One region of the Holdemania filiformis genome, then DNA from elsewhere that is predicted to be linked to it. Evidence: a T-box and tRNA genes for the amino acid it is inferred to sense, from the RefSeq annotation. Region 1 holds a T-box; the other holds one or more tRNA genes.
What was found. The T-box of region 1 lies ahead of cysS (cysteine--tRNA ligase). A T-box ahead of a tRNA ligase gene usually reads a tRNA of that ligase, here a tRNA-Cys.
Positions count from the first base shown of each region.

Region 2: it has a tRNA-Cys gene. The T-box ahead of cysS (cysteine--tRNA ligase) is inferred to sense a tRNA for this amino acid. The anticodon was not compared.

Region 1 covers NZ_QRUP01000016.1:4,147-19,708, reverse strand. The annotation lists gene DWY25_RS12410 (PTS sugar transporter subunit IIB) at 1-160, shown strand, start outside; gene DWY25_RS12405 (hypothetical protein) at 219-1,142, shown strand; gene DWY25_RS12400 (PTS sugar transporter subunit IIA) at 1,244-1,687, shown strand; gene DWY25_RS12395 (DUF2238 domain-containing protein) at 1,910-2,638, shown strand; gene DWY25_RS12390 (hypothetical protein) at 2,764-2,946, opposite strand; gene DWY25_RS12385 (SHOCT domain-containing protein) at 3,272-3,673, shown strand; T-box leader at 3,687-3,897, shown strand; gene cysS (cysteine--tRNA ligase) at 4,013-5,341, shown strand; gene DWY25_RS12375 (Mini-ribonuclease 3) at 5,341-5,742, shown strand; gene rlmB (23S rRNA (guanosine(2251)-2'-O)-methyltransferase RlmB) at 6,027-6,755, shown strand; gene DWY25_RS12365 (sigma-70 family RNA polymerase sigma factor) at 6,770-7,408, shown strand; gene rpmG (50S ribosomal protein L33) at 7,510-7,665, shown strand; gene secE (preprotein translocase subunit SecE) at 7,678-7,863, shown strand; gene nusG (transcription termination/antitermination protein NusG) at 7,867-8,415, shown strand; gene DWY25_RS18050 (hypothetical protein) at 8,673-8,801, shown strand; gene DWY25_RS12345 (BglG family transcription antiterminator) at 8,786-10,696, shown strand; gene DWY25_RS12340 (PTS sugar transporter subunit IIA) at 10,810-11,232, shown strand; gene DWY25_RS12335 (PTS sugar transporter subunit IIB) at 11,236-11,706, shown strand; gene DWY25_RS12330 (PTS mannose/fructose/sorbose/N-acetylgalactosamine transporter subunit IIC) at 11,719-12,480, shown strand; gene DWY25_RS12325 (PTS system mannose/fructose/sorbose family transporter subunit IID) at 12,493-13,323, shown strand; gene DWY25_RS12320 (N-acetylmuramic acid 6-phosphate etherase) at 13,323-14,213, shown strand; gene DWY25_RS12315 (TetR/AcrR family transcriptional regulator) at 14,387-14,980, opposite strand; gene DWY25_RS12310 (efflux RND transporter permease subunit) at 15,155-15,562, shown strand, end outside.
Region 2 covers NZ_QRUP01000006.1:65,546-81,107, forward strand. The annotation lists gene DWY25_RS06425 (DUF362 domain-containing protein) at 1-63, shown strand, start outside; gene DWY25_RS06430 (polyamine aminopropyltransferase) at 147-1,064, opposite strand; tRNA gene DWY25_RS06440 (tRNA-Phe) at 1,494-1,569, opposite strand; tRNA gene DWY25_RS06445 (tRNA-Met) at 1,572-1,648, opposite strand; tRNA gene DWY25_RS06450 (tRNA-Ser) at 1,672-1,762, opposite strand; tRNA gene DWY25_RS06455 (tRNA-Ile) at 1,772-1,848, opposite strand; tRNA gene DWY25_RS06460 (tRNA-Met) at 1,869-1,945, opposite strand; tRNA gene DWY25_RS06465 (tRNA-Pro) at 1,960-2,036, opposite strand; tRNA gene DWY25_RS06470 (tRNA-Arg) at 2,076-2,152, opposite strand; tRNA gene DWY25_RS06475 (tRNA-Leu) at 2,253-2,339, opposite strand; tRNA gene DWY25_RS06480 (tRNA-Cys) at 2,347-2,420, opposite strand; gene DWY25_RS06485 (ABC transporter substrate-binding protein) at 2,564-3,646, opposite strand; gene DWY25_RS06490 (ABC transporter permease) at 3,630-4,433, opposite strand; gene DWY25_RS06495 (ABC transporter permease) at 4,430-5,218, opposite strand; gene potA (spermidine/putrescine ABC transporter ATP-binding protein) at 5,225-6,793, opposite strand; gene DWY25_RS06505 (helix-turn-helix domain-containing protein) at 6,819-7,358, opposite strand; gene DWY25_RS17720 (hypothetical protein) at 7,622-7,786, opposite strand; gene trxA (thioredoxin) at 7,887-8,207, opposite strand; gene nagB (glucosamine-6-phosphate deaminase) at 8,370-9,098, opposite strand; gene DWY25_RS06520 (aldose 1-epimerase family protein) at 9,185-10,027, opposite strand; gene DWY25_RS06525 (Cof-type HAD-IIB family hydrolase) at 10,014-10,820, opposite strand; gene nagA (N-acetylglucosamine-6-phosphate deacetylase) at 10,813-11,949, opposite strand; gene nagA (N-acetylglucosamine-6-phosphate deacetylase) at 12,184-13,320, opposite strand; gene DWY25_RS06540 (YgiQ family radical SAM protein) at 13,771-15,562, opposite strand, start outside.

The DNA.
Region 1 (15,562 bases):
CAAAGATAATGAAAATAAGGTCAAAGCGGAAGCTTGCTTGTTTGTCGACGATAAAGATAAAGAAGCGTTCCGTTTTCTGGAAGATCATGGTGTTCTGCTCACGCATCAGATTTCACCGGAATATAACAAAAAAATGGTTCATGATCTCGTAAAGTTTTAACGGAACAAGGCCGGCTGTGTGCGTCGGCCTTTTCTCACTGGGAAAGGAAAGAAACGCGATGGAGGTTCAGGATAACATGAAGGAACGCCTGCTGACGATGTGTCAGCGGATGGCGCGGCGCAAGAGCGCAGGTCAGAAGAAACGAACGCTGCTGCAGTTAAGCGAGATGCTGGGAACGTTGGGCTACCGCACGGCGTTGATCGGGAAAAGAGGAATTCATGGGCAGCAGCTGATCGGCGGCGATCCGGAACATGCCCGTCTGATCGTGGCCGCGGATTTCAATTTGCGCGAAGCACGGATGATTCCCGGCCGGCAGCGGCTGCTTGATCAATCGGCGAACCGGAAAAATCAACTGGATAATCTGACGGTGACGCTGGTGCTGAGCGTGCTGCTGGCTGTGATGGGCGTGCTGCTGTGCATCGCGGGAACCAGGGAGGACGGCCGGTGGTACTTGTTTTTAATGGCGGCGCTGACTTTCCTGCTTGCTTTCGGACTGGGACGCAGACAGGCGGCGGGCAATGCCGGAAAGAATGCGGCGTTGTTTGCGATGCTGGAATGCGCCCGTACTTACCGAAATCGGCCGATCGCGTTCTGTTTCCTGGAAGAAACCGGAACGGAGCTGGGTTTGCAGCAGCTGCGCGAGCATTTTCCGCAGGCAAGGCTGGTCTATTTGAATCAGCTGGGCCGGGAAAAAGCGCTCTGCGCTATCCTGAAAGGAAAGGAAGCGAAGCTGCGGGAGCATTGCGCACAAGGGTGGCCGGAAATCACGGTACAGGCGGCAGAGGAACCGGATGACAGCTTGATCCGCAGCTGGAACAGCGGCATTCTGATCAGCACGGCGGATCCCGCTTCAATGACCTGTGAAATGCCGGGCGGCAAGTTCGACGTGCAGATGGACAGCGATCAAATCCGTCAGGCAGTCAGTTTGATCGGCGGACTGATCCAACCGGAGAATAACGCAGCGAATCCTTCATCAGTGTGAATCTGATAAAAACACATAGGATGAAATCAAAAAACGAAAAAGAATCAAGAGAAGAAAGAGACAGGCAGTCTTATCAGAAAACGGACTGCCGGGAGGTAGCTATGAAAGGTATTTTGTTAATCAGTCACGGACCGTTGGCCGAAGGAATGTTGAAAACGGCGGAAATCTTTTTCGGTGAAAACATTCCGCAGATGAAAGCGGTCGTTTTGAATACGCAGGATGATCCGGAAGATTTCCGCGGCCGGCTGCAGGAAGCGGTCAAGGAGGTTGATACCGGCGAGGGTGTGCTGGTCTTCGCGGATTTGTTGGGCGGTACGCCGTGCAATCAGTCGGCATTTGTGCTGAACGAACAGATCACGGTGCTGACGGGCATGAATCTGCCGATGGTTATGGAATGTCTGGGTCTGCGCATGGGCGGTGAAATTTCAACGGACACACTGGAAGAAACCGCAAAAACCGGCATTGTCAATTTCAATAAGATGCTGGAAGAAAAGAAAAAAGCGGGACGCAGCCGTCGCCGCAGTAAGGAAGAAACAGCGGAATAATCCCTGTCAACGACGCAAGGTTGAAATCAGGAATCAGAGCGGCCTACCGCTATGGTCTCTGATTTTTTTGTCGTTGCCGCATCCGGCAGAGGCCGGTCAGTTGATGAAATCCGTGTAAAGGGAGAACAGATTCCGTTATTTTAAAACGAAACGGAGAATAATCGTTGCAAGTCATGGGCGTCCTGATTAAAATAAGTACTATGTTTGAAAAGAGGGAAAGACATGAAGAAAAAATTCAACTGGAATTCGTTTATTTATAACTTCGTTTTTGTCACAATGCTTCTGTCCGTTATCTTCCTGGTCATTCGGATCACCATGGCGCCGGCGGAAGCGGTGGCGGAGGATGTGCGTGTTAAGAGCGACTATCTGTTAATGCTGGTGCAGTGCATTCTGGGCGTCGTGGCGATGCGGCTGCCGGATTTTATCGAGCACAAGATCCAGATTCATATTCCCAGCAACATGCTTCTGTTGTACGCGGTTTTTCTGTACTGCGCGATCTATCTGGGGGAAGTGCGGGCATTCTATTACAATGTGCCGCATTGGGATACAATCCTGCATACCTTCAGCGGGGGGATGTTGGGAGCGCTGGGCTTTTCCTTCGTCACGATCTTAAATAAGTCGGAAAAGATCCCGATGAACCTTTCCCCGGTCTTTGTCGCGGTCTTCGCATTTTGCTTTGCGGTGACGCTGGGCGTCTTCTGGGAAATCTATGAATTTACCTTTGACGGCATCCTGCGTCTGAATATGCAGAAGTTCATGTTGGAAAACGGGACGCAGCTGATCGGCCGGGCGGCGTTATTGGACACGATGAAGGATCTGATCGTCGATTGTCTGGGAGCGTTTATCATGTCCTTCGTCGGCTATTTGTCGCTGCGATACAAAACAGGTTTTATTGAAAAGCTGCAGCTGAAATGGCGCAAGGGCGCGATCAAGGATAACAAAACGGCGTAGCGGATAAGCGGGCAGTTTGAGAATAACCGGGGCAAAAAACAAATTGAGAAAAAGCCTTGAAATAACTCAAGAATGGAATATACTATAGGTGTAGGGACGCTTGAGAAAGCGATACCCATCGTTCGCTATCTCTTCATTGAAGGGAAGCGGTGGATAGATAAGTGCCGAGTATCTTTGTGGGATGCGGCACTTTTTCTTCTGAGTTCTATAATTTTTAAGATGCAGTCCAGGCTGGTTGTCAGAAGCTGGGCAACCGCCAGAATGTCCCTCATCGTTAAAGAAGACAAAAGTTCCATGAAAAACTTCATAGAAAGCCCCTCCTTTCCAGAGCTGAGAAAACAAGCTCGAAAAACAAATGAATCAAAAGGTGATCCATCCAGGACGGGCAACCGCCTTATCAAAGACCCTACATCTTTAATATTGCGCAAAATTCAAAAAAGCCTCCTGAGAAAATGAAAAAAGTAAAATTACTTTTGAGGTTTAGTAAAACTCTGCAGGGAAGAAATTGATATTCAGGCAGCCTGCAGGCTGCCTGAAAAGGATGTGACGGCGGACATGGCTGATTCAGCGGGATTGTGATATACTGGAAGCAAGAGTAAAAACGCAGACCTGAAGGGTCAGGAGGCCGCGGCAATGAGAAGAAAAACAGAGATCCGCACAACACGTTCCAGCGCGGTAAGCAATATTATCGCCGGTATCGCGTTTATCTTATTTGGACTTTTTGTTCCAAACCTGCTTCATCTGGACGGAATGGGGATGGGATTCGGCGGACCTTCCATGAATCCGGCTCTGTTCTTCACCGCCTTCGGCTTGATCGGCGGGATCGCCAGTATTCTCTACGGGGTGATCGCGCTGAAGCGCGGCGGTATTGCGGAACATGAGATTGTAACGGAAACGACGGACGAGCCCCGATGGAACTCAGCCTCGGATCCGGCGGAACAATTAAAAAAGCTGAAATCGTTATATGACGACGGAATCTTATCTTCCGCGGAATATGAGATGAAAAAGAAAGAAATTCTGAGCAAAAAGTGGTAGAATAAGAAAGGACAAAAAACCGAGGACAAGAACGAGTAATCCGTGAAAGCTCCGTCAAGAGAAGGTCTGGCCGGTGAAAAGACCAGGGAGCGTCCGGACGAATGCCTCTTGGAGGGCCAGCCTGAAATTCAGTAGGGCGGACGCAGCCGGCGTTAACGGAAGAATGAGCGGAACAGATCATCTCTGTTCAATAAAAGTGGAACCGCGCCTGAAGCGTCTTTTAAATTAGAGATGCTTTTTTTGTGGAAAACCAGCGGGTTGACAACGTGGAAACATTCCGGAAAAGCATCCGCAGTCAAAGGCAATGAATCTGAAACCAAGGAGGAAAAAGTGATGAGTATTCGTCTTTACAACACCCTGTCAGGGAAAATTGAAGAATTTAAGCCGATAAAACCGAATGAGGTCAGCATGTATGTCTGCGGGCCGACGGTGTATAACCATGCCCATATCGGCAACGCCCGTCCGATCATCGTCTTCGATACGCTGCGCCGTTTATTTGAAGCGCAGGGGTACACGGTTAAATACGTGTCCAACTACACGGACGTCGACGATAAGATTATTAAGAAAGCGCATGAGGAAAACGTGGCGGAAGGCGTCGTGTCCGCCCGCTATATCGAAGCCTATCAGAAAGTCCGGGACAGTCTGAACACAGAACCGCTGTTCGCGACCCCGCGGGTAACGGAAACGATGGATGAAATCATTCATTTCATTGACGAGCTGGTCAAAACCGGCCATGCCTATCAGGTCGGCGGGGATGTGTATTTCCGCGTCGGCAGCGTGCCGTCCTACGGAAGCTTTTCCAAGCAAAATCTGGAAGACCTGCAGGTCGGGGCGCGGATCGAGGAAAACACAAAAAAGGAAAATCCGCTGGACTTCGCTTTGTGGAAAGAAACGGATATGGGCATCAAATGGCAGTCGCCGTGGGGCGAAGGCCGGCCGGGCTGGCATACGGAATGCGTCGTTATGATCCATAAGGAATTCGGCGATCAGATCGACATTCACGGCGGCGGGATGGATCTGCGCTTTCCGCATCATGAAAATGAAGTCGCTCAGTCGCAGGCGTTGTTCCACAATTCCATTGCGCATTACTGGCTGCACAACGCGATGATCAACATCAACGGTGAAAAAATGTCGAAGTCGCTGGGCAACGTTTCCTGGGCGAAGGACGTCATTGAAAAGCTGGGTGCGGATTTAGTGCGCTGGCTGATGCTGAGCGTGCATTACCGGGGAGAACTGAACTTCTCGGATGAAACCATCGAAACCGCCCGCAAGGAACTGGACAAAGTCAGAACACCGATGAAACAGGCGTATATCAAGAGCCAGCTGGCGAATGTCACGGTAATCGGGTGCGATGAAGACGCGGTGAAGCGGTTTATTGACGCGATGAACGATGATCTCAACACGCCGAACGGCTATGCTGAAATTTATGAAACGGTAAAGAAGCTGAATCAGGCGCTGCGTCAGCGTGAAATCCAATGGAATCAGGTCGGCGCGGAAGTCGGCGCTCTGGAAAAGATGCTGGAGGTATTGGGCATCCGATTGCCGAAAGTGACGCTGAGCGAAGATGACAAGCAGGTGTTCGCGGAATGGAACGCAGCCAAGGCCGCTAAGGACTTTGCCCAGGCGGACGTTAAACGGGCGATTCTGATCGAAAGAGGTCTGATGTAATGCAGCCTAACGAGCTATCCGGAAGCACGCTGGCCTATATCGGCGACGCGGTCTGGTCGCTGCTGGTGCGGGAATACCTGGTCGAGCTGGGCTATGGCCGGGCGAAGGATCTGCAGCGGCTGAGCGTAAACTTTGTCAGCGCCAAGGCGCAGGCGCGGTTTTATGAACAGCTGCATGCCGCCGGGACGTTCAGTGAGGAAGAGGAAGAAATCTTCCGGCGCGGCCGCAACTTTAAAAGCGGCAGCGTTCCCAAGAACACCGACGTGCAGATCTATCGGATTTCAACCGGCTTTGAAGCACTGACCGGCTGGTGGCATCTGACCGGTCAAACGGCGCGGCTGCACGAGATTTGGGAACAGGTCAGGCCGACGGTCGGATTGGAATCCAAGCTTATGGCATAAGATTAAAGACAATAGAAAAACCAGAATGGAAGAAGCGTTCGTCTTTAAGGCAAAAGGGCGAACGTTTTCTGTAGGCAGAACAGGGAAATCATGAAACCGCAGGGGTGCGGCAGACTAATAAAGTAATTAGAATCGTCAGGGCCTTGATCTTTATCCAGGCTTTGTTGGCTAATTCAATTGCTTTTCCGGGTTTCCCATTGTATAAATAAAGAAGCAGTTTCACGAGGATGAAACGATTTGGAATAAAAATGGGACAATTCCAGGACGAAACGGGAGGTCAAAGTATGGCACAATGGATTTATGGGAAAAACGCAGTAATGCAGATCCTGAAAAGCAAGAAAAAGGTTGAAAAAGCACTCGTAGCGGAAGGGGCAAAGTTTCCGGAGGCGGAAACCTTATTGAAAAACCGCAGAATTCCAACCCAGCGGGTCAGTCGCAAGGAGCTGGATAAGTGCTGCATGGATACGCATCACCAGGGGATCGCGCTGTATTGCGAGGATTACAAAACGGTCAGCGTAGAAGAAATGCTGGAACGCATCCCAAGCGGGAAGCTGGGAACGATCGTCATTCTGGATGAGCTGGAAGATCCGCACAATCTCGGCGCGGTCTTGCGAACGTGCGACGCGGTCGGAGCCGACGGTGTGATTCTGCGCAAGAATCGCTCGGTATCGCTGAATTCGACAGTCGCCAAGGTGTCCACCGGTGCGATTGAAACGGTGCCGGTCGCCATGGTCGCGAATCTGACTCAGACGCTGAAACAGTTGAAAGAAAAGGGATACTGGGTTTACGGTACGGATATGCGCAATGCCCAGGATTACCGTCAGCCTACTTTCGACACGCCAGTGGCGCTGGTGATCGGCTCGGAGGGCAAAGGCATTTCCCGGCTGGTCAAGGAAGAATGCGACGTAATGCTGACGCTGCCGATGGAAGGCACGATCTCCTCGCTGAACGCTTCGGTGGCCTGCGCCGTCTTGCTTTATCAGATTCATGCGAAACGTTTTCCTCTGAAATAACAGGAGGAACAAGGATGACCGAGGAAGTGTACACCGACAATGAATTGTTGTATATGATCCGTCAACAGGACGACTGGGCAGTGGAAAGTCTGCTGAACAAATACAAACCGATGATCTGCGGAATGATTTTCCGGCTGGGACAGTTCGAGAACTGTTCTGTTTCCGGCGACGCGTATAAGGAAGATCTGGAACAGGAAAGCCGGATGATGCTGGTCAGCGCCGCCGACAGCTACCGTGAGGATTATCCCTGCAGCTTTAAGACTTACTTGCAGAATTGCCTGCGGAAACGGCTGCTGACGATATACAGGCACTCGCAATGCTCCAGCGACGCCGCGTTTTATGCCTGCGATTCCCTGGATATCATGGTCGGCGAAGACCGGGAGACCTACAGGGCGGATATGCTGGTATCCAACGACCGGTTCTTTGATCCGGTCTACCGTTTTACGCTCAACGAAGCGTCAAAGCAGGTCAAGCAGCTGCGCCGCTACTTCACGCCGCGGGAATGGCAGATTCTGTGCCTGTCGCTGGATAACACGTCTTATCAGGACGCTGCGGCAATTTTAAACATTTCCCGGAAGAGTTATGGCAACCAGCTGGGACGGATTCGAAAGAAACTGGACTACATCCTCAGCAAATTTTCGGAAGAGGCTTGAAAAGCCGGCGGGATGGTGCTATAATCCGCTTAAGTTAAGGGTTATTTGACGAGCCCTTTTCTTTATGGTAAAGTGGATTAGCACGGTAAGGAGGGACCTCGATGGCGAAAGAAACAAAAGTGATTCTGACATGCACAGAGTGCCTTTCACGCAACTATGTTACACACCGGAATCCCAAGACGCATAATCAACGTCTTGAACTGATGAAATTTTGTAAAAAATGTGGAAAACATACACTTCATAAAGAAACGAAGTAGGAGGATACAGATATGTTAAAATGGTTTAGTTTCAGCGGTATCTCCAAAGAAGTCAAGCGGATTCGCTGGCCGAAGAAAGAAGAACTGGGCGGAAATTCAATGGAAGTTTTGATCTTCTGCGCATTTTTCGGCGTTTTCTTCGTCGCCTGTGAATTTTTCGTTTCCTTCTTCCTCAAATTAATCGGGATCGGAGCTTAAGGTATGACAGAGTCCAAGAAAGAATGGTATGTCGTCAATACGTATGCCGGTCATGAGAATCGGGTCAAGGAAAACCTGCAGCGTCGTGTCGACACAATGGGCATTTCCGATTATCTGTTCCGCATTCTGGTCGCTGAGGAACCGGAGATCGAATACAAAAACGGCAAAAAAGTAGAAAAAATGCACAACCTGTTCCCAGGTTATCTGTTCGTGGAAATGATTATGACGGACGAAGCCTGGTATATTGTCAGAAATACGCCGGGCGTTACCGGATTTATCGGATCCAGCGGCGGCGGAGCGAAGCCGTTCCCGGTTTCTCCGGAAGAAATTGATTCAATCCTGCGCCGCATCGGCATGAGCGACCGCAAGGTCAGCGTCAACTTTACGACGGGCGACCGTGTTAAGATTTTAACCGGACCGTTCAGCGGCATCGAAGGCTCGATCGACGCGATGAACGACGATACCCAGACCGCAACCGTTCTGTGTATTCTGTTCGGCCGGGAAACGCCGACGGAGATCGCCTATAACGATCTGGAAAAAGTTGAACTGTAAATAGGGTAAGAAGCAGTCCTGAGATTCAGGGCTGTTTTTTTGTGCTTTTTCGCTGAAGAATCATGAAATCCAAGGCTCGAAGCCAAAGCGTCTGTCGGCGATAACGGAAGACCTTTTCAATCCTTTCCTCAATCAAAGATCCTCGATGTTCTATTTCCCTGCACGGTCGTTCGTGCAAAAGCTCAAACACCAGATTGCACGAATTAACAAAACAGGAAAAGGCTTATGCTAAGATGAGCTTGGGAAGGAGAAAGCTTATGAAACAGAAACAGTTCATCCCATCTCAACGCTGCCTGACGCCGCGTTTTCAAACGGGAACGCCGCAGAGTATCGGAACTTTTAAAATCAAACGCTCTGTGGAAGCGGCACGGTGGCAATCGTGCTGACACAGCGTCAGCAAGGCCTTCTGCGTTGGCTGGCAGAGAATGGCGGACAATATCATTCGGCGGCGACGCTTGCGGCAGCCCACGGCATCAGCGTGCGCACCGTCAAAAGCGAGATCGCGGCGATCCGCCTGGAAATTAAGCATTCCCCGGCCCTGGAGCTGACGTCGCTGCCCTCCAAGGGCTACCAGCTGATTATTCATGATCCGCCGCAGGCTGCGGCGCTGCTGGACCGCATGCAGAAGACATCGCAGAACACCGCGCTCAATGAACAACCGATTCGGATCAAAACGGTTCTGCTGAATCTGCTCGATCATTCAGGCTATGTCCGCAAGCGAAAATTGCAGACCCAGCTGAACATCTCCGATTCCACACTGTACCTGGATTTGAAAGCCGTGCGGAAAATACTGAACAAGTACAATCTGGAGCTGGCGTACCGCTCCGGCAGCGGCTATCGGGTCGAGGGGCGGGAAACGGACAAACGGACCTGTCTAGCCCGGGAAGATATTTATTCGATGATGGAGGAAGCCCACGAAACCCAGGCCAATCTGAAACGCATCACAGACCTGAAGGAACTGCTTGTTGAAATCTTTCTGGAAAATGAATACAAGATCAGCGAAGTGCTGCTGGAGAGTCTGATCCTCCATTTGCTTCTGACGCTGCAGCGAATCGAACGGGGCTATTTTATCGAAGCCGGCACAACGAAACGCAACGGCGGAGAGAAGGAAACGCGGATCGCGGGCGATATTCTGCGCCGCTGCACAAGCGTGCCGGTTTCCCGGCTGAGTGAGGAAATCAACTACCTCGCCGTAAATCTGCGCGGCAAACGGGACTATGACGACTATTCCGGCGTCTCGGAGGAAATCAACGCCTTCATCATGGATTCACTGGAAAAGATCCACGTCGAATACGGCGTCGACTTCACCCGCAGCATCGATTTGAAAATCGCCTTGGCGCTTCATTTTGTACCGCTGCTTTCGCGCATGCAGAATAACCGGCAGTTAAAAAACGTTCTGCTGACGGAAATCAAGCAAACCTTTCCGTTTGCTTTTGACATCGCGAATTATTTCAGCCTGTTGATCGACGATCATTACCACGTCCGCATCAGCGAAGATGAAGCTGCATATTTCACGCTGTATTTCAACTACGGCCTGGAGAACATCACGATGAATTCCGAAGGCAAGAAAATTCTGGTCATCAGCCGTCTTAAACCGAGTGAAACAATTCTGCTGCGGCAGAAGATCGATCAATGGTTCCGAAAACAATTGCTTCAGCTGGATTTTGTGAATCCGCTGGACTTAAGCCGGATCGATCCGGGTGCTTATGATGCGCTGTTCACCACGGAAACCAAGGACACCGTCACCCGCGGCGCTGCGGTGCGGATCAGCCTGTTTCCCAGCGAGAAGGATTTTGCCAAGATGAATCTGGCGATCAACGGCTACGACAGCGTCGATTCGATTCTGTCCCGGTTTTCCAGCGATTTGTTCTGGCGCGGGCAAGCGAAAAACCGTCAGGAGATCGTGGCGCGCCTGATCGCGATGGCGTCCCGCTCGTATCATCTGCCGAAGAAATTTGAGGAACTGGTATTGGAACGGGAGAAGCTGAGCTCGACTTATTTCGGCAGTCAGGTCGCGATGCCGCATCCGCTCTATCCGATTACCGCCCAGACGTTCATCGCCGTCGCCGTGCTGGACAAGCCGGTCGCCTGGACAGAAGATCAGAAAGTTCGGATTGTCCTGTTAGTGTCCACGGAGATGAACAACCCCAAGGCGTTTCAGCTCTGGCCGTATTTATCCTCGCTGATTTCCAGTCCCCAGCAGATCCATGAAATCCTGCGGGAGAGTACCTATGAAAATTTTATCGCCGTTTTCCGGGCGGCGCTGCTCGACAAATTTTGACTTTGCACGAAGTGACCGTGTAAAGGATAAAACGTTTTCAGGAATCAGGAATGATAGAATGCAGATACAACCGATGATCTGCATTTCCTCATAAAAAAGAAAGGAGGGACAACGTGACAGGCATTCTCATAGCAACCCATCACAATCTGGCCGAAGCTTTTTGCGAAACAGTCGAAATGATCGCCGGTAAGCATGATTTTGTGGAAAGCGTCGGGCTGCGCGCGGGACAGGATCCCGAGGCGTTTGGTCAGCTGATCGCCGACAAGGTCGAACAGTTTCACCAGCGCGGTCATGAAGAAGTGGTGGTGATGCTGGATTTGTTCGGCGGTACGCCGTGCAACCAGACGATCCGGCTTTTGCGTGCGTATTCGCTGCAGGTGGTGGTCGGCGTCAATCTGCCGATGATTCTGCAGGCGGTGCTGGCGAACCGCGAAGGCGTGACGGCCAGCCAGCTGATCGCGATGGCCGTGGACAACGGCCGCGGCGGCATCTTTGACGCCGGCGCACGGATTCAGAGTTTGACAGAGGAGGAATAACAGATGAGTATCGTATTGGCCCGTATCGACGACCGGCTGATTCACGGACAGGTCATGACGTCCTGGCTGAATTATACCGGTGCCAACAAAATCATCGTCATCGACGACGTTACCGCTAACGATTCATTTCTGACGATGATCATCAAAACGCTGGTTCCTGCCAACATTGTGACGCAGGTGACGACAGTGGCCGACAGTGCGGCGGTGATTGCCGGACTGCAGGATCATGACAAAGCGATTATTTTAGCGAAGACCCCGGAAGCCTACGTTCATCTGGCGGACAGCGGCGTTAAGCTGGCGAAGGTCAATATCGGGGGCATGGGGATTAAGCCGGGGCGGAAAACGGTCTATAAGAATATCTCGGCCAGCGAAGCGGAAACCGATCAGCTGAAACAGCTGATCCAGCGCGGGATTCTGGTTGAAATTCAGATGGTAGCGGAAGATCCGGCAATGGATTTCAAACGGTTTATTTAATTAGAAGAGGTGATGGATGTGAGTATTTCGTTGTTTCAAGCCTTTCTGATGGGCGTCGTTTATTATCTGGGCATCATCGGAACGCCGTGGACGACCGTCCTCGGTTCAGCCAGCTTGTTTCAGAAGCCGTTAGTAGCGGGGACGTTGGTCGGCCTGATTCTGGGACATCCGGCGGAAGGCGTCATCATCGGTGCGGCGATTCAGCTGCCGTACATCGCGTTTATTTCAGCCGGCGGTACAATTCCATCGGATCCGGGTCTGGCCGGGGTGCTGGGCACGGCGTTTGCGATCGTCGGCAACGTTGATCCGGCAACCGCGATCACGATTGCGATTCCGTTTGGTTTGTTAGGCACAGTGGTCTGGGTACTGCACATGACGATTGACGTCGCGTTTGTCCACATGGCGGATAAAGCGGCCGAGCAGGGCGATCTGAAGAAGGTCTGCTTCCTGCATGTTGTTCCGCCGCAGATCGTGGCATTTGCGATCAGCGTCATTCCGGTCATGCTCGGCGCGTATTTCGGCGCGGATTATATGGCGCGCCTGGTTGCGATGTTAAGCAACGACGTGCTGCATGTCCTGCAGGTCATCGGCGGCGTGCTGCCGGCCCTGGGCGTGGCGATGAATCTGCGCTCGATCAGCCGTCCCAACAGTATGGCCTTCTACATGCTCGGTTTTATCTTAAGCGTATATCTCGGCTTGGATACGATCGTCATTGCCGTGCTGGGCTTCATCATCGCCTGGTTCTACACCCAGCTGCAGAAAGAGAACGGATAGGAGGGAACGATTATGGAACAGAATACAGAACGGAAAACACTGAGTAAGAAGGACGTTGTGAAGTCCTTCTGGCGCTGGACCTTCTTCTCTCACGCCAATTATAACTATGAACGGCTGGCCGGTACGGGCTTCTGCCATGCGATGGCGCCGATCATTGAAAAGCTGTACAAGGACAACCCGGAGGAATACAAGGCGGCGGTCCAGCGGCATATCGAGTTCTATAATACGGAACCGCACTTCGGCGGCGTGATCAACGGCATGGTCATCGCGATGGAAGAAGAACGGGCCAACGGCGCGCCGATTTCCGACGAGGCGATCAACGGCATTAAAACCGGTCTGATGGGACCGTTTGCCGGAATCGGGGATACGCTGTGGCAGGGAACCTTGACACCGATCCTGCTTTCGATCGGAATCTCGCTGGCGTCCTCCGGCAGTCTGGCCGGACCGCTGGTCTATGCCGTCTTGATGATGGGGATCATGTTAAGCATTGCGTATTATGTCTGGATGACCGGCTACAAGCTGGGCAAGGAAGGCTTGCAGCGGATTCTGGAAAGCAATCTGATCAAAAAGGTCATCACCGGAGCCAGCGCTCTGGGCGCAATTGTCATGGGTGCGCTGACGGCAGGGTTTGTCAGTGTGTCGACACCGCTGATGATCAACATCCAGGGCGCCGGCATGAGCGTGCAGACGGATATTCTCGACAAGCTGTTCCGCGGCCTGCTTCCGCTGGCGCTGACGTTGGGGACGTTGTATTTATTGAAGAACAAGAAAGTCAAAGCGACGAAAGTCATGGCGCTGCTGATCGTCGTGGCGGCGGCCGGCGCGATCATCGGGATCTTCTGATGCGTGATAATTTAATGACGCTGACCAGCGAGGAACGCAATCCCGCGTCAATGAATCTGCCGCACATGAGCGTCGCGGAATCGACGGCGCTGATGAACCAGGAAGACGAAGCCTGCACCAAAGCGGTCAGAGAGGTTCTGCCGGAAGTCAACGAAACAATTGAACAGTGCATCGCCGCTTTGCGGCGCGGGGGCCGGATCATCTTTACCGGCGCGGCGCATTCCGGTTATCTGGGTATGCTGGACGCCTACGAGGCCAATGCAACCTTCGGCACCCACGGCGAATTTGTTTCCATTGTGGCGGGCAATTTCACCGATATCATGAAGACCGATGGCGGCGCGGAGGACAGCGCGGAAAACGGCGCGCTGGATTTACAGGCCCGGGAGGTTACGGCTAAGGACTTTGTGATTGGAATTAGCTCATCCGGCCGGACGCCGTATGTCATCGGCGCGCTATCCTGGTGCCAAAAACAGGGGATTCCCTGCGCCGGACTGGTCAATAACAAGCATTCGCTGGTCAGCGAGGTCTGCGATCGGGTCATGGCGCCCACGCCGGGCCCGGAAGTGATTACCGGATCGACGCGGTTAAAGGCGGGAACCTGCCAGAAGATGATCCTGAATATGATCACGACGGTGACGATGGCGCAGCTGGGCAACGTGTATGAGAATCTGATGATCAACGTACCGCCGGTCAGCGACAAGATGCGCGCCCGTCTGGCCTACATTCTGACTCAGGCTGCGGGCTGTACGCTGGAAACGGCGCAGGCGCGGCTGACCGAGTGTAATTATCAGATCAAACCAGCCTTGATCATGGAACTGAAGCATGTCAGCCGTTGTGAAGCGGAAGCACTGCTTAGCGACGCGGACGGCAACCTGAATCAAATCTTATAGAAAAAGGGTAAAAGACCAAGCGGGCGGGCAAGAAAAACAAGTGAAACCCACTGGTAAAGCAACGAAGCGAAGCAAACAAAACAAATAAGCAAGACAAACAAGTAAATTTGAATTATAAGAAAAGCGAAGCCTGCCGGAATTCCGTCGGTTTCGCTTTTTTCGTTATCCAGTCTTTAAATCAAGATTTTCTCCACCATTCGGTATAACGTCGGCTTCAAGTGATCGATCGGCGCCGGCTGTTCCTCGATGATCGAGGTGTAGCAGACTGAGCCGACCAGCTCGACAATCATGTAGATCATCCGGAACGCCTCGTCCCGGTCAAACCGCCGCAGCTGCGGATAATTTAATAATTCCTCCAGGATCTGCGTGATCTCCTCCTGGTTGCCTTCGCTGAGATATTCCATCACTAACGGCCAGGAGAAATTCCGCTCGATCAGTTTCAGCACCGCTTTATTCGCTTTGAAATACTCGATGATCGTATCGATGAAGCACAAGACCGCCGGCAGGAAATCCGGGATGTTGCGTTCCTTCGTTTTTGTGTATGCCCGGATGACGATCTGCGAGCTGATCTGGATGACAAGGTGTTTCATGATGTCTTCTTTATCATGAAAGTACAGGTAAAACGTACCTTTGGCAACCTGGGCACGGCGGACGATATCGTCAATTGTGGTTTTGGCGAAGCCTTTGGTCAGAAAACACTGATACGCGGAATTTAACAGATCGCCTTGCTTCTGTTCTTTCTGTTGTTTTAATGTACGCTGGGCCATAAACTCACTTCCTCTGCCTCATTGTAACATACCTTAAAGCAGTGTCAAATCAAAATGACTAAAAGTCAATCCGTTAGACAAATCGGCCGATCCGTCTATTGACCATCAGTCATTTCGGGGGTATTCTGTCTGACGTAATGACCGATAGTCATTTGAAAGGGAGAGTGATCTGCAGTGAGAAAAATTGCAGAACAGATCGTAAAAAAACGAATTCTGATTCTGGTCTTGGCTACGGTGCTGTTGGTTCCGTCGTTGATCGGCTATATCAACACCCGCATCAATTATGATATTTTGAGCTATTTGCCGGATCAGCTGGATTCCATCGAGGGTCAGGACATCCTGGATCAGGAATTCCATTCCGCCAGTATGGCGATTGTTACCGTTGAAAACATGGAGAAGAAACAGGTCGACCGGATCGCGGACAAAATCCGCGCGATCGACGGCGTCCGCGACGCGATGTGGCTGGGGGATTTCTTACAGACCATGCCTTCGGAAATGATTCCGGAAGACCTGCGGGGGATGCTGGATAACGGCGACTGCCAGCTGATGATGGTTACGTTTGAGGAAGGCAACGGATCCGAC
Region 2 (15,562 bases), on a different contig from region 1:
GCCGCATTGGGGATCGGTTCGCGGGAATATGAACTGATCGATGTCGATTCCCTTACAAAATAAACGAACTCAACTCTAAAAAAAGAGGAATTCAGCGGCGGGCGCCCCTTGATTAATCAAGCGTCCTGTCCAAATTCCTCTTTTTTTCATTGATCCGCGTACTCCTTCATCACCTGATTCCAGCGCAATACCGAGTCGACCGAGGTTTCCAGCCAATAAAGAAACCGGGTGCCGGGCAGCCGCGGCTCCCGCGTCCGCATTGCCTGGACTAACGGCGCTCCATCCGCCGCGTTATGCCACAAGTCGACGAAGATCGTGTCTACTTCGCCGGGTTTCAGGCGGTCCACTGCCGCGAAGGCATCGTCATGGATAATTTTCAATTTTTCCGGCTGTTCCCACTGCGGCAGAATCCACTGCGTAAACCATTGGATGACCGCGGCTTCCTTCTCTACGACGATTATCTGTTCGACATTGTCCTTGCGTGAAAGATGATAGGCGAAATAGCCTAAACCCAAGCCGCAGACCAGCACCCTTCCCTGGGCTTGTTTCAGCAGCGGGCGCATTGTGTTGATCTCGCTGGGAATTACGCTCATCCACTCAACGCCATTTTCATATACACAGGGATAGCGGTATTCCGTATTGAAATAGCCCAGCTGCGGGCACTCCACTCCGGTTTCATCCACCCGGTAGTCGTCATAGATCAGGATTTCAAACGGCTGATAGCTTTCCCAGCGCACCGTCCAGCCGCCCTGGGCCGTATCCGGAAAATGGATGTTGCGCAGATAAGCGTCGGCTTCATATTCAGCTGCGGACAAACAACGGAATCCCGGCTTGAAATATTGGTCGGCCAGACGGCGGTGCAGCGGATTTTCATCCAGTTCCAGACCCGCAATAATACAAAACAGAGTGTAGACGGCGTCCGTTTCTGATAATCCGCAGCTATGGCACAGAGATTCAACCATCTCCCGTTCAATCGCGCAGGCGTTTTCCCGCAGATAATCCGCAGCGATCTGCGTCATTGCGGAGTTAAGTTCCAATCTTTGTTTCAGCTGTTCCTTTGTCATTGAAGTTCCTCCTGAATTGCCGTGGGGTTTGTTTCGAGATCAGAGATAAGATCTGCCGCCTTCAGAGCGTAGATTTCGCACTGAGTGACGGCGGGATCACATTGACTTTGCCAATCTGACCGCATTGGGTTTATGGGATCGAGGGATCGCAGGAAACAGGAAATCGGGCGGAGTCTCATCCTCGCTTCCCCTAAGCCGGCGCCGGCTGCCGACAGGGTCCGCCAGACAACGCAGATCGAGAGAATCCCGGGATTGAAAACCGGTGAGGATCTCCCTCCGCAATCCGCGGACGAAAACGGCTTGGGCGCCTGGATCCGCGTAACTTTGATTCGCCGGGCTCCGCCTGAATCCTTCCCCCCCCCCTGAATGTCGTCCAATCCCTCCGTTTACTATACAAAAAAACCTGTCAGCGACAGGGTTTTTAATAAGTGGTGGTTCCAGCCGGGATTGAACCGGCGACACATGGATTTTCAGTCCATTGCTCTACCAACTGAGCTACAGAACCATTGGTTGCGGGGGAAGGATTTGAACCAACGACCTCCGGGTTATGAGCCCGACGAGCTACCAGACTGCTCTACCCCGCGATAACTAAGTATAAAATTTTCAATGGCGGAGGAACTGGGATTCGAACCCAGGCGCCGGTTTCCCGACCTACCGGTTTTCAAGACCGGACCCTTCAACCACTTGGGTATTCCTCCAGAATGACTTGGTGGACCCTGTAGGACTCGAACCTACGACCAGCCGGTTATGAGCCGGCAGCTCTGACCAACTGAGCTAAGGGTCCGCAGATCCTAAACAATCAAATGGTAGCGAGGGTGGGACTCGAACCCACGACCTTCCGGGTATGAACCGAACGCTCTAGCCAACTAAGCTACCTCGCCAAAAATTTAAATCATGGTCGGGATGACAGGATTCGAACCTGCGACCCCTTGATCCCAAATCAAGTGCACTACCAAGCTGTGCTACATCCCGAAATATAAGTTCCCGAAGGGAACTGTTTTTTTAATAAAATGGCGCGCCCAGTAGGAATCGAACCCGCAACCTTTTGATCCGTAGTCAAACGCTCTATCCAGTTGAGCTATGGGCGCGTATCTCGTTGTTCTTATCAACAACGCTTTGTTATTATAACAGAGTTCGTGTCGATTTGCAACAACTTTTTTTATTTTTTCACAGCTTGATTTTTAGGATTGGTGGGGATGACGGGACTCGAACCCGTACGATGTTTCCATCACCGGATTTTAAGTCCGATGCGTCTACCGATTCCGCCACATCCCCAATTTTATGGAGGTACCTGCCAGATTTGAACTGGCGATCACAGAGTTGCAGTCTATTGCCTTACCACTTGGCTAAGGTACCATTTCGCTGTGCTTTATTATTATATATGAACTCCTATTAAAATGCAAGGCTAAAATGAAACGAATTTCAGCGGACTTTCAAAACAAAAAAGGCGCCGATTTCAACGCCTTTTCCGTTCTGTTTCACTCTGAGCCGTCAGACTTTTAACTGTTTTTGACTTTAATCCACAGATCCGCTAATTTCTTTTTCAGGATCTCGTTATGCTTGAATACTTCATCCTTGGCATACCCGACACGCGGCAGATAAGCCGGATTTCCATCATATTCCCCGCCCGTGGCGCTCATTTCCTCCAGTACGTTCTTGTTGCTGGAAGCGTAGCCGACCGTACTGGAATTATCATAGGAAGCGTCGTCAGTCAGAATGTAATTGATGAATTCATTGGCCAGCTTCGGGCATTTGGCGTTCGCCGGGATGACCATCGCGTCGCTCCACAGGTTTGTGCCTTCTTCCGGCAGCCAGTAAGCCATATCCTCATTTTCCGACAAAATGTAAGCCGCGTCGCCGCTGTAAACGACGGCGATATCCTTTTCGCCGGTGACCATGCCGTCGATGACTTCATCTGTCACATAGGAAGGATCGACCTTCTTATCCATGTCCAGCAGCCATTCATAAGCTGCCTGAATCTCGTCTTCATTTTCTGTATTCATCGAATACCCCAGCGCCTTAAACGCCATCATGAACGAATCCCGCTCGGAGTCATAGACGAACACATGTCCCTTGTATTTCTCATTGCGCAGCACGTCGAAGCCCTGCGATTCCACATCTGCCGGATCGACGTTGTTCTTGTTGTAGACAATTCCGACCATGCCCCAGAAATACGGCGCGGAATAGGTATTATCCGGATCGTAGGACAACCCCTTGACGCCGTCGGCCAGGTTCGCCAGATTCGGAATCATCGACTTATCCAGCGGCTGAAGCATATTTTCGTCGATCATCCGCTCGATCATGTAATCGGAAGGCACCAGCACGTCGTACTGACTGCCGCCCAGCAGCTTCGTATACATTTCCTCGTTGGAGGCAAACATCGAGTAATTGATTTTGACATTGTACTGTCTTTCAAAATTGGACAGGACGTTTTCCCCGACGTATTCGCCCCAGTTGTAGACATTCAGCGTGCTGCAGCCATAGACCTCCTGCGGATCGATATCGCTCTTGCCGCCGCCCCCGCAGCCGCCAAGCGAAACGACCAACAGGCCGCACAAACCCAGTTTAACCCAGTTTTTCATTTTTCTTCAATTTCCTTTCTTTCACCAGCGGAATGACGTTGACCAGAATCAGAACAACGGTGATCATCACCACAATGATCGTGGACAGCGCGTTGATGCTCGGATTGATTCGTTTATACATCGAATAGACGTAAATCGAGATGTTGTTAATGCCAGGACCGGTCGTGAAGAACGAGATGACGAAGTCATCAAACGACATCGTGAAGGCGATCAAAGCGCCGGAAACGATCCCCGGCATGATCTCCGGAACGATCACCTTGATCAGAGCCTGCCATGGCGTCGCGCCCAGATCCAGCGCGGCTTCCGGCAGGTTGGGATCCATCTGGCGGAGCTTGGGCATGATGCTGAGCATGACGTAGGGGATACAGAACGCGATATGCGCCAACAACAGCGTCATGAAGCCGGTTTTAATGTTTAACGAGGTGAACAGAAGCATTAAGCCGATCGCTGTGACGATTTCCGGATTCATCATCGGCAGATTGTTGATCTGCAGCGTGAGGTCCTTCACGATCCGCTTGGATTTAGACAAACCGATGGCCGCGATCGTGCCGACAATCGTAGAAACCACCGTCGCGATCACTGCGATGACCACGGTGTAATAGATCGACTCCATAATCGTGCGGTTGGCAAACATCTTTTCATACCACTGCAATGAGAAGCCGGTGAATTTGCTTAACGACTTACTGTCGTTGAAGGAGAAGACGATGACATAGAGAATCGGCAGATAGAAGAACGCGAGAACCAGCACCAGATAAAACCGGGAGAACAGGGATTTCAATTTTTTCATGCGCGGGTTTCCCCCTTGTTCTCATAGTCAACCTTCTTGGTGATGAACATCGAGATCATGATGATCACCGCCATGATCAGCGAAATCGCCGAACCGAAGTTCCAATCGCCGGTGGAAATAAAGTAGTTCTCGATCAGGTTGCCGACCAGGACGTAATCGCCGCCGCCCAGAAGCTTCGGAATAAAGAAGCTCGATACCGCCGGCAGAAAGACGAGCGTAATGCCGGAGATGACGCCCGGCATCGACAGCGGCAGCGTAACGCGCAGGAAGGTCTGCACCTTGTTGGCGCCCAGATCCTCCGCTGCGGTTAACAGGCTTTGATCCATTTTAGTCAGCGACGTATAGATCTGTAAAATCATAAAGGGAATAAAGTTATAAACCATGCCGACAAACACCTTGAATTCGCTGCTGACCGGAAAGTTCAGCAGGATGCCGCGCCAGGCGTACGTTCTGACCAGCATGTTGATCCACATCGGCAGCGTGATCAGCAGCACCATGACCGATTTGCGGTTGCCGTCGAGCTTGGCGATGAAATACGCCGCCGGATAGCCTAACAGCACGCAGATGACCGTTGTGATCAGCGCGATCTTTAACGACCGCCACAGCACGTTGGGAAAAATACTGTCGGAGAAAAAGCGGGCGAAGTTATCGAGCGTAAACTGCAGCGTCAGCACGGAGTTGCCCTGCTTGGTGAACGCGTACAGCACGATCAGAAGCATCGGCGCCAGAATCATGATCGCGATCCATACCAGATATGGATACAGCATGCGCGCAAAGGATTTCATAGCGGCTTACACTCCCATCTTGGACATGACGTGAATGTCCTCCGGCGCGAATTTGAGATCGACTTTCTTGCCTTCCTCCTGGAAATCCGTGGTGTGGATCTTGAAGATGCGGCCTTTGGTCGCAAAGGTAATGTCGAAGTCGCCTTCCGCAATCGTTTCCGGATCGAAATCGTATTTCACTTCGCTGATCTCGATCGGACTGTCGTCCTCCAGATCCCAGGCCTCGGCGCTGGCCCACATTTTCAAATCGGTGTTCAGCGCGACGCTCTCTTTGATTTCATCCGGTGTTTTATAGAAGTCAAAAGCGGTAATACCGATGTTATGCTTGTTGTCCTCGACGTACTTCGGCTCGACGACGCTGATTTTAATCGTGATCGAAGTGCCTTTGGAGGTACCGAAGGTCGCCGGATAGGTGCCGGGCTGCGGCTTGATATCATATTCGACGGTAGACAGGGAAATAAATTCATCTTCCTCGTCCCAGGCCTGCGCGTTGGCGCGGGCGATGACGTCGGCGTCGGTCATCTCCGCGACGTCCTCCAGGTCCATCGTGAAGTCGTTGGCGGAAATTTTTTCGTTAGCTTCCGGATTTACTTTGTCATGATTAGCCAGAACGTGCATCTTGACCGTTTTCGCGGTCCCCGACACGGTCTGAACCATGATTTCATAATGAACCCCCTTGAACAGCAGCGATTTAACCTCGCCGTTGAGGATTCCCTGGCCGCGCGGCACGATGTCGATGTCTTCCGGACGGATCACGATATCGACGTTTTCATTCTTTTTAAAGCCGAAGTCCACGCAGTCATAGATCTTATCGTCGAACATGACGCGGTAGTCTTCCTTCATAACGCCGTCGATGATATTCGATTCCCCGATAAAGCGGGCGACGTATTCGTTTTCCGGCTCGTTGTAGATTTCTTCCGGGGTGCCGATCTGCTGGATTTCGCCATCCTTCATGACGACGATCTTATCAGACATCGTCAGGGCTTCTTCCTGATCGTGCGTGACGAAGATAAACGTGATGCCGACTTCCTTCTGAATTTTTTTCAGCTCATGCTGCATTTCCTTGCGCAGTTTGAGGTCCAGCGCGCCTAACGGTTCGTCCAAAAGCAGAACCTCCGGCTCGTTGACCAACGCGCGGGCTATCGCGACGCGCTGCTGCTGACCGCCGGAAAGCAGGGTGACGTTGCGTTTTTCAAAGCCTTCCAGGCCAACTAAGGAAAGCATCCGCATAACCTTCTGTTCGATGACATCCTTGGACTGCTTCTTGATTTTCAAGCCGAACGCGATGTTTTCATACACGTTCATGTGCGGAAACAACGCATACTTCTGGAACACGGTGTTGATCTCCCGTTTATAGGGCGGGACCTGGCTGATATCCTGACCGTCGAAGATAATCTTGCCTTCCGTCGGTTCCAGAAATCCGCCTAAAATTCTGAGCAGCGTCGTCTTGCCGCAGCCCGATGGACCGAGCAGCGTGACAAACTCATTTTCATAGATATCCAGATTGACGCCCTTCAAGACGATCTGGCCGTCAAATTCCTTCACGATATTCTTAAACTGAATTAGTTTTTTCATTCGTAAATCCCCTTTCTCATTGGATCTAAAAGATCGGCGGCGTGCAGATCCACAGCACGCGGGCCGGCTGGGCCGAATCATTTTTCAGACAGTGGCTAAACGATCCCTTGACATAAAATGTCTGCCCTTTTTTAACGATATAGACCTTTCCTGTGTCCAGATTGACCAGTTTGATCCGACCGGACAGCACGTAGCCGAATTCCTCCCCTTCGTGAACAGCGACTTCATGCGACTGGCCCTGCGGCGGCAGTTCCAGCAAAATCGGCTCCATTTCGTTTTTCTGGGCATTGGGCACGATCCAGTGGATCGTACAGTCCTCACGTTCATCGACGAAGTAGTCGTCGTCGGTAAAGACCAGCTTTTCCTCGGTTTCTTCCTGGAAAAACTTCGCCAGCGTCGTCCCCAGCGCTTCGACGATATCCTGCAGCGTCGCGATCGAAGGCGAGGTCAGATTCCGTTCCAGCTGCGACAGGAACCCCTTGGTTAATTCGCAGCGGCTGGCCAGTTCTTCCAGCGTCAGGTTGTTCTTCGTCCGCAGCTGTTTGATCCGATATCCGATATCCATCCAACCCCTCCTTTTCCGCTCCTATGTTTAGTAACACTAAACTTCTCGGAAGCATTTAATAAACACAGATATTATTATACATACGCGCCTGTAAAATTCAATAGTTTTAAACAAAAAGATTACTGCCGTTAAACTTTTTTTCAGGATTCAGGTCAGCGCGGACCTGCGGCGGCTAAGTTCATCAGCGGAGCGAGGATGGACAGCGGCTGGATTCTGACGGATTGTCTATTCTCAGCGTTCTGCTTTCTAAGAAACTTTGTCCTTCAATCCATTCCGGAATGCGCGGCTGCGTTCTCCTTTGCCAGCGCTTCCCGCCCGGGATCAGATGCTTCCGATTCTGCTTTACCCTCACGAATGGCCGCCGCTGATCTTGCCCTGTTTTCCAGTTCTTTGCCTGTATCCAGTTTTCCCCGATCTGTCCGCTTCATCCCCGCTCTCGCCGATCGGCCGAGAATAAAAAAAACCGGATACATAGGGTACCCGGCCTTGTGAAACAATCTGAGAATTAATTGTACCGCAACAGACGATTTACAGCAAACCGTCGATCATGTTTTCCAACATGTTTTTCGGCTGGAAGCCAACGCTCTGCTTCACAGCTTTTCCGCCTTTGAACGCGATCAACGTCGGAATTGACATGACGCCGTAGCGCTGCGCCAGATCCTGCGACTGATCGACATTCACCTTCACGATGTCCAGCTTGCCTTCATATTTCGCCGCGACTTCTTCCAGCACCGGCGCCAGCATTTTGCACGGCCCGCACCAATCGGCGAAGAAATCCACGAGCACCAGCCCGTCCTTCGCTGTTATTTCATCAAATTCCTGCGTATTTACAATTTTCATATTCTTCATCCTCCTGTTCAGTAATCTAAGTATATCACAGTTTTTTCCTTTGCATACCGAAATGCTCACGGCTGAAGGCGGGGAGATCACCGGTCAAAGTTCTTATTTATGGCAAAAAACAAAACAGCCCGAAGGCTGTTTTGAGACTAGGCTATATCCGCTCGGAATGGCTTAGAGCTTGCTTGCCGCGCCGCGGTCGACGATGACCGTAACATCCGGATGGTTCTGCAGGACGCTGGCCGGGCATTCTTCCGTAACCGGACCCTTGATCATGGCATAGACGGCATCCGCCTTGTTTTTGCCATTGGCAACCAACAGGATTTTCTTGGCTTTCATGATCGTCGCGATGCCCATGGTGATCGCTTCGGTCGGAACTTCCTCGCCTAACGGATCGAAGAAACGCGCGTTATCCTGACGTGTCTTTTCCTTCAGAACGACGGTGTGCGTCAGCGTATCAAACGATGTACCTGGTTCGTTGAAACCGATATGGCCGTTAGCACCGATGCCTAACAGCTGGATGTCGACTTCAAAGTTCTTCATCGCTTCTTCATACTTTTCGCATTCCGCCTGAATGTTGTCGCTGTCGCCGACTGGAACGTGAACATTCGCATCAGGAATGTCTAAGCCGTTGAACAGGTTTTCATGCATGAAGGTCCAGTAAGTCTGGCTGTGATCGCGCTTCAGGCCGATGTATTCATCCAGGTTGAAGGTGACGACATTCTTATAGGACGTCCCGTTTTCCTTGTGATCCTTGATCATATTCTGGTACAGACCGATCGGGCTGGAGCCTGTCGCCAGACCCAGAACCGGATTGGACTTGGATGTGATGACTTCCTTCATGACTTCAAAAGCTTTTTCGCTCAGTTCGTCATAGTTTTCCGTCACAATAATTTTGAACATTTGAAATTCCTCCCTTTTTCATCTATAACAATAGCACGAAACCGGTGTAAACTCAACGTTTCGAGCCGTTGTTGCCAAAATTAAAATTACGCGATTTCGATCGTGTACGAAGTCGTGAAGCTGCCGTTTTCCTTCAGCTGGATCGTGCCCTCGCGTTCTTCAAACGGAACGTGGACTTCCTCGAAATCACCATGCCCGTGCCAAGGTTCAATGCACAGGTAAGGAGCGTTCTGCTTGGTCCAGAAGGCCAGCCAGCGATAACCGGCAACGCTGACTTTAACACTGTTTTTGCCATTGGTCAGGGTGACATACGGTGAGCGCAGATGCTCGAACAAAAGCGTCGGAATGTTGTTGAACGTCGCATAGTCCAGAGCGATTTCCCGTTCCTCATTTAAGCTCAGCGACGCGTTGGAACTGGAGGTCGTCTGCGTTTCCGGGCAGGCGAAAACGAGTTTATAATCTTCGAAGCGCTCGCCTGAAGCCATCGGACAGTTAAACGCCGGATGCAGGCCGAAGGAGAACGGCATCATCCGTGGCGAATGATTGTCAATCCGGTAGGTGATCGTCAGCTTCCGGCCGGACAGCTGATAGGTCACCGTGAGTTTGAATTCAAACGGATACTGCGCGCGGGTTTCCTCATTATCGCTTAACGATAAAACGATCGTATCTTCACTCACGCTTTCAACGGTGAATTCGCTGTGGCGGGCAAAGCCATGGTTGCCCATCTTGTAGGTCTTCCCGTCGATCTGGTAGTCCTTGGTCCAGGTGCTGCCGACCATAGGGAACAGGATCGGATTGCGGCCGGCCCAGAACTGCGGATCGCCCTGCCACATGTGTTCGATATTCTTTTCTTTGTCATAAAAGCTGGTGATTTCCGCCGCCAGCGTTTTTACTTCCACCACGGCGACTTCATTTTCAATTCTCGGCATGATTTTCCTCCTCGATCAATCCAAAATGCAGACAGGCTTTGTAGACGCCATCGCGATCGATATCGTCGCTCACATAATCGGCGGCCTGCTTCGCTTCGTCGCAGCCATTGCCCATCGCGATTCCCAGACCTGCCCGGCGAATCATTTCCACGTCGTTGTAGCCGTCGCCAAAGGCCACGGTTTGGGATTCGTCAAAACCCCAATGCGCCGCCAGTTCAAGCATTCCGCTGGCCTTGTTCGCATCCGCCGCGGTGACTTCGTTGGCGAAATGCATGACCATAAGATGCGAATTGTGCAGCAGCGGCCGGATCGCATCGACATGCTGGGCATCCCGGGTGTAAAAAATGATGTTGACTAACGGCTGATGCTTCCACAATGTCTGGCCGGGACGCATCTTATACAGGAAATAGAACAGATCGCTGATTTCCTGGGTGTAGTGCAGGTCATGGCTGTTTTCGCCATGCACGCCGCTGTAGCGCACGACTAAGTTGTTGCGGCGGCAATAATCGATCACCCGTTCGGCATCGCCTTCGTCAATGATTTTCGAAGCGATGATTTTCCCATGATCCATGATAATCCCGCCCTGAGCGCAGACAACGCCGTCCAGCAGATCCGTCAGCTTCGGCGGCAAATTAACTAATTCCTCCACTGCCCGGCTTGTGCACAGCGCGATCTGACTGCCGTTTTGCTTCAGTTTTTCCAAAGCGGTATAAGCGGAAGCGGGAACGTCGTGAAGGGTATGGGAGAACAGGGTGTGATCGATATCAAAAAAGACGGCGCGGGCTTTACTCATGCAGCATCGCCTCGCCCAGCACCCAGGTTTGGGCTACGCTGTAATCGTCGTTGAGCACGCATAAATCGGCGTCGAAGCCGGTTTCGATCAAGCCTTTGCGGGCAAAGCCCATGCGCTTGGCCGGATTGATCGTCGCGGCGTTGATCGCCGTTGCCAGCGGCAGCTTCATCATTTCGATCAGATTGCCGACCATCACATTCATGCGGTTGGAGCTGCCTGCCAGCTTGCCGTTAGGCAGCCGCCCGCAGCCGTCCTCGCCGACCGTCACGTCGCGGCCCTTCATGTGATAAAAGCCAGGTTTCAAGCCTTTAATCGATACGGAATCAGTGACCAGGATGAGTTTATCCTTGCCCTTGACGCGGCCCAGCACGCTGGCGACGGCCGGATGCACATGCACGCCGTCGGCGATCAGCTCGGCATAAATGTCCTCAAAGAACATTGCGGCTCCGGCGGTTCCCGGTTCCCGGTGATGCAGACCGAGCATGCCGTTAAACGTATGCGTGAAGCTGTCTGCCCCGTCTTCGATCGCTTTGGCGCATTCGTCGAATTTCGCTCCGGTATGCCCCATCGCCACCTTGACGCCCTGGGAAACACAATAGCGGATCAGCGCGTGATCGTCATCTTTTTCCGGCGCGATGCAGATCATCTTGATCTTGCCTTCAGCCGCCTTCTGATAGCGGTCAAACTGGTCGACGTCGGGTTTCTGAATTAAGTAAGGATTATGCGCGCCCTTGAATTCATGGGAAATCTGCGGACCTTCGACATGGATGCCCTGGATTTTTGCACCGCGGTGATCCTCGTCCATGATCGTGCTGATGAGCGCGAAGGATTCCAGCAGATTGCTTTCCGGAGCGGTCGAGGTCGTCGCTAAAAAGCTGGTGACGCCGTCCTGCGGCAGATATTCGATCCAGTTCAGCAGACCTTCGCGGGTTGCGTAGTTGCAGTCCAGCCCGTTGTAGCCGTGGCAGTGAATGTCGATCAGCCCCGGCAGGATCCGCTTGTCGCCGTAATCCACGTCAGCTTTCTGAGCGTCATAGGATTCGATAGCCGTGATCTTTCCGTTGTCAAAAACAAGCTGAGCCGGAACGAATTGTTCGTTCAGCCAGACGCGAGTGCTTTGTATTCTCATCTTAATTCCCTCTTTTCTCTGGGTGTTTCTCTTTGTTTGCCGTTGCCGAATTGAATGGGGATTCCCATGGCCGCAAAGCCTGGGCGGCGCATAATCACGGCCGCCGATCTGCGGTGTTTGCGGAAAGAACAGACCGCTGGAAATCCTGTTTTTCTTTAAGATTCCTCGCGGCATCTGTATTTTTCCTTAGTTCTGACGGCCAACTACAAAGAAAAACCTGAAAGGTTCAGGTTTTTACAGCATTTCTTTTCCGAGGCAGTATGTCTGAACCACGTCGTAATCGCGGTTGAGAACAACCAGGTCGGCGTCGTAGCCCGCCATGATCTTGCCCTTGCGGTCATCCATGTTCAACAGACGAGCCGGGTTCAGGGAAACCATGTTGACAGCCCAGTCAAACGGCAGCAGCGCCTTTTCAACCAGGTTCTGCAGACCACGGTTAAACTTCAAGGTACCGCCGGCCAGCGTGTCAGTACCGTGCAGATAAGCGGAGCCGTTTTCACGGATATCGATCTGATTGCCGCCCAGCTCATAGTAGCCTGGCTCGCAGCCCTTTGCGCACAGCGCATCGTCGATCATGACGGCATAATCGCGGCCCTTTGCGGTAACGTAAGCGTTGACCGCTGCCCAGTTGACATGGTTGCCGTCGCAGATGATTTCGCCATAGGTGTCGCGGCAGCGCATTGCGGCGCCAACCAGGTTCGGCGTGCGGTGATGCAGCCCGTTCATTCCGTTAAAGACGTGCGTCATGGAGTTTGCGCCGTTGGCGATGCCCATCAGCGCGTCTTCATAGGTCGCGCCGGAATGACCAATCGAAACGCAGACGCCATGGCTGGAGGCGTAGCGTGTTAAAGCCCAGTCCGGATCCATTTCCGTTGCCAGTGTGATGACTTTGATCATGCCCTTGGCGGCTTCCTGATATTTCTTGAACTGCTCAACATTCGGTGTGACGATGAACTGTTCCGGCTGCGCGCCCTTGTTTTTTGCGTTCAGGTACGGGCCTTCAAAATGAATGCCGAGGATTTCCGCGCCTTCATAGCCTTCGTCAACAACTTCCGTGACATTGATCAACGCTTTGGTCAGCACTTCTTCGCTCTGCGTGACTGTGGTCGGCAGGAAACCGGTGATGCCTTCCTTCGGCAGTCCGGCAGCCCAGGTCCGCAGCCCTTCATGATTGGCGTCGTTCGTATCAAAACCCAGACCTCCGTGGCAATGGATATCGATCATGCCCGGCAGGATCCGGTCCTCGCCGTAGTCCTTATCGACCGGCTTGGTTCCATATGGGTAAATTCCTGTGATCTTCGCGTCTTCGATCTCCAGCTGCGCTTCGATGAACGTACTGGAAACCCAGACCTGCTTACTTTGAATAATCATCTTTTAGTCCTCCCTTGATGTTCTTATTATATCCCCTTTGAAAATTGAATTCAACAATTGCACCCCGCAAAGATGGCTTTTTTATTCATTGATAAGAGTATGTTTTGTGATAATAATTTCATGAATGAAAGCGGTTCGGCTGCGGCCTGGAAACGAATCGGAAAAAGAACGAAGAACATGGACGGGTTTGCGCAGCTTCCTTGTCTTAGACGAGCGGAATTCTCATGAGAAAAGTCGGAACCCGGACTATTGTCTGGAATTTTAGATCCCCCGCGTTGGCAGCCATTCAGCTTTGGAGCAGTTTTGAAAGTGTGCGGCTAAAGGTTTGGCAGAGATCGCCGGCGTTTAGCACCGGACAAGCCTAACGAAAAGCAAAAAACGCCGCAGAGATCAACCGGCGTTCGTTGAAACAAATAGCGTTGGATTACCCGTGAAGCAAAACGATTGGGATCATCCCTTGCGCTTGTTCGCAGGTGAGGATGAACCCTGAGATGATTTTCTGCGTTGATCAAAGCGCTTGTCCTGAGCTGCGTGTTTTTTTCCTGCAGCAGATTCCTCACGCCCTTTTCCCGACTTTTGCGGGCGGCTTTCTGACTTGGTATTTCCGCTGCCGCTCCCCTTTCGTTTGCCCTCTTCTTTAACGTGCCGGTCAGTCTTCCGGCCAGCACCTGCCGCAGGCTTTCCCCAGGGAACTGGCGGAATCAGACAATCGCGGCCATAGCCGATCAGATCGGTCCGTCCGGCACGGGTCAGCGCTTCATGCACAAGTTTATAATTCCGCGGGGCGTTGAATTGCATCAACGCTCGCTGCAGCTGTTTTTCATGTGGATCCCGGGCGACGTAGACCGGTTTCATCGTCATCGGATCCAGCCCCGTCCAGTACATCGTCGTGGAAATCGTTGCCGGAGTCGGATAGAAATCCTGCACCTGCTGCGGAATGTGATTGATCGACTTGAGATAACAGGCCAGCTCGATCGCGTCGTTCAGATCACAGCCGGGATGCGAGCTCATCAGGTAAGGAACGAGGAATTGATTCATTCCATATTCCTTGTTCAACGCCAGATACTTCTCCCTGAATTTTTCATACAGAGCGTGATTGCATTTGCCCATTGTATCCAGCACCTTGTCGCTGACATGTTCCGGCGCTACCTTCAGCTGACCGGAGATGTGATACTGCACCAGTTCGCGGAAAAAGGTATCGTCTTGATCATACATCAGATAATCGTACCGCACGCCCGAGCGCACAAACACCTTTTTCACGCCCGGCAATACCCGCAGATCGCGCAGGATGCTGAGGTAATCGCGATGAGAAACCTCAAGATTTTTGCATGGCTTGGGATGCAGGCATTCCTTGCCCGGACAGGTTCCGCGCTTCAGCTGATCCTGACAGGAAGGATGGTAGAAATTCGCGGTCGGGCCGCCGACGTCATGGATGTAACCTTTGAAATCCGGATCCTGGATTATCTTTTTCGCTTCCTCCAGAATCGACTGCTTGCTTCGTGAAGAAATCACCCGTCCCTGATGATTGGTCAGCGCGCAGAAAGCGCAGCTGCCGAAACAGCCGCGATTGGAGATGATCGAAAAGCGGACTTCATCAATCGCCGGGATGTGATGATACATCGGATGGAAGGTTCTTTTGTAGGGGAGTGAATAGGTAAAATCCATCTGTTGCTGCGTCAGAGGCAGCGCCGGGGTATTGGCGACGACATACCAGCCTTGATACGGCTCGACCAGCACCGCGGCATTGAGGGCGTCGATGTTGAGATGCTGGATGCGGAAGCTCTCGGCATATTTGCGCTTATCCTGCGACACTTCCTCAAAGGCCGGCAGCAACTTATGCTCAAACAGATGATCGATCGTCTTACATTTGTAGACGGAGCCTTTAATCCAGATAATATCCTGGATCGGCAGACCGCCGTCCAGCGCTTCCGCCAGCTCGATGATCGAGTTCTCGCCCATGCCGTACAATACGAGATCAGCGCCGGAATCCAAAAGGATCGATCTTCGGACTTTATCATCCCAATAGTCATAATGGGCTAACCGCCGCAGCGATGCCTCAATCCCGCCCAGAATCACCGGCGTCTTGGGATAGAGTTGTTTGATTTTCTGGGAATACACAATCGTCGCGCGGTCCGGGCGTTTGCCCATCTCGCCGTTATCCGTGTAATTATCTTTATCGCGGCGGCGTTTGGAAACCGAATAATGATTGACCATCGAGTCAATGTTGCCGGAGGACACCAGA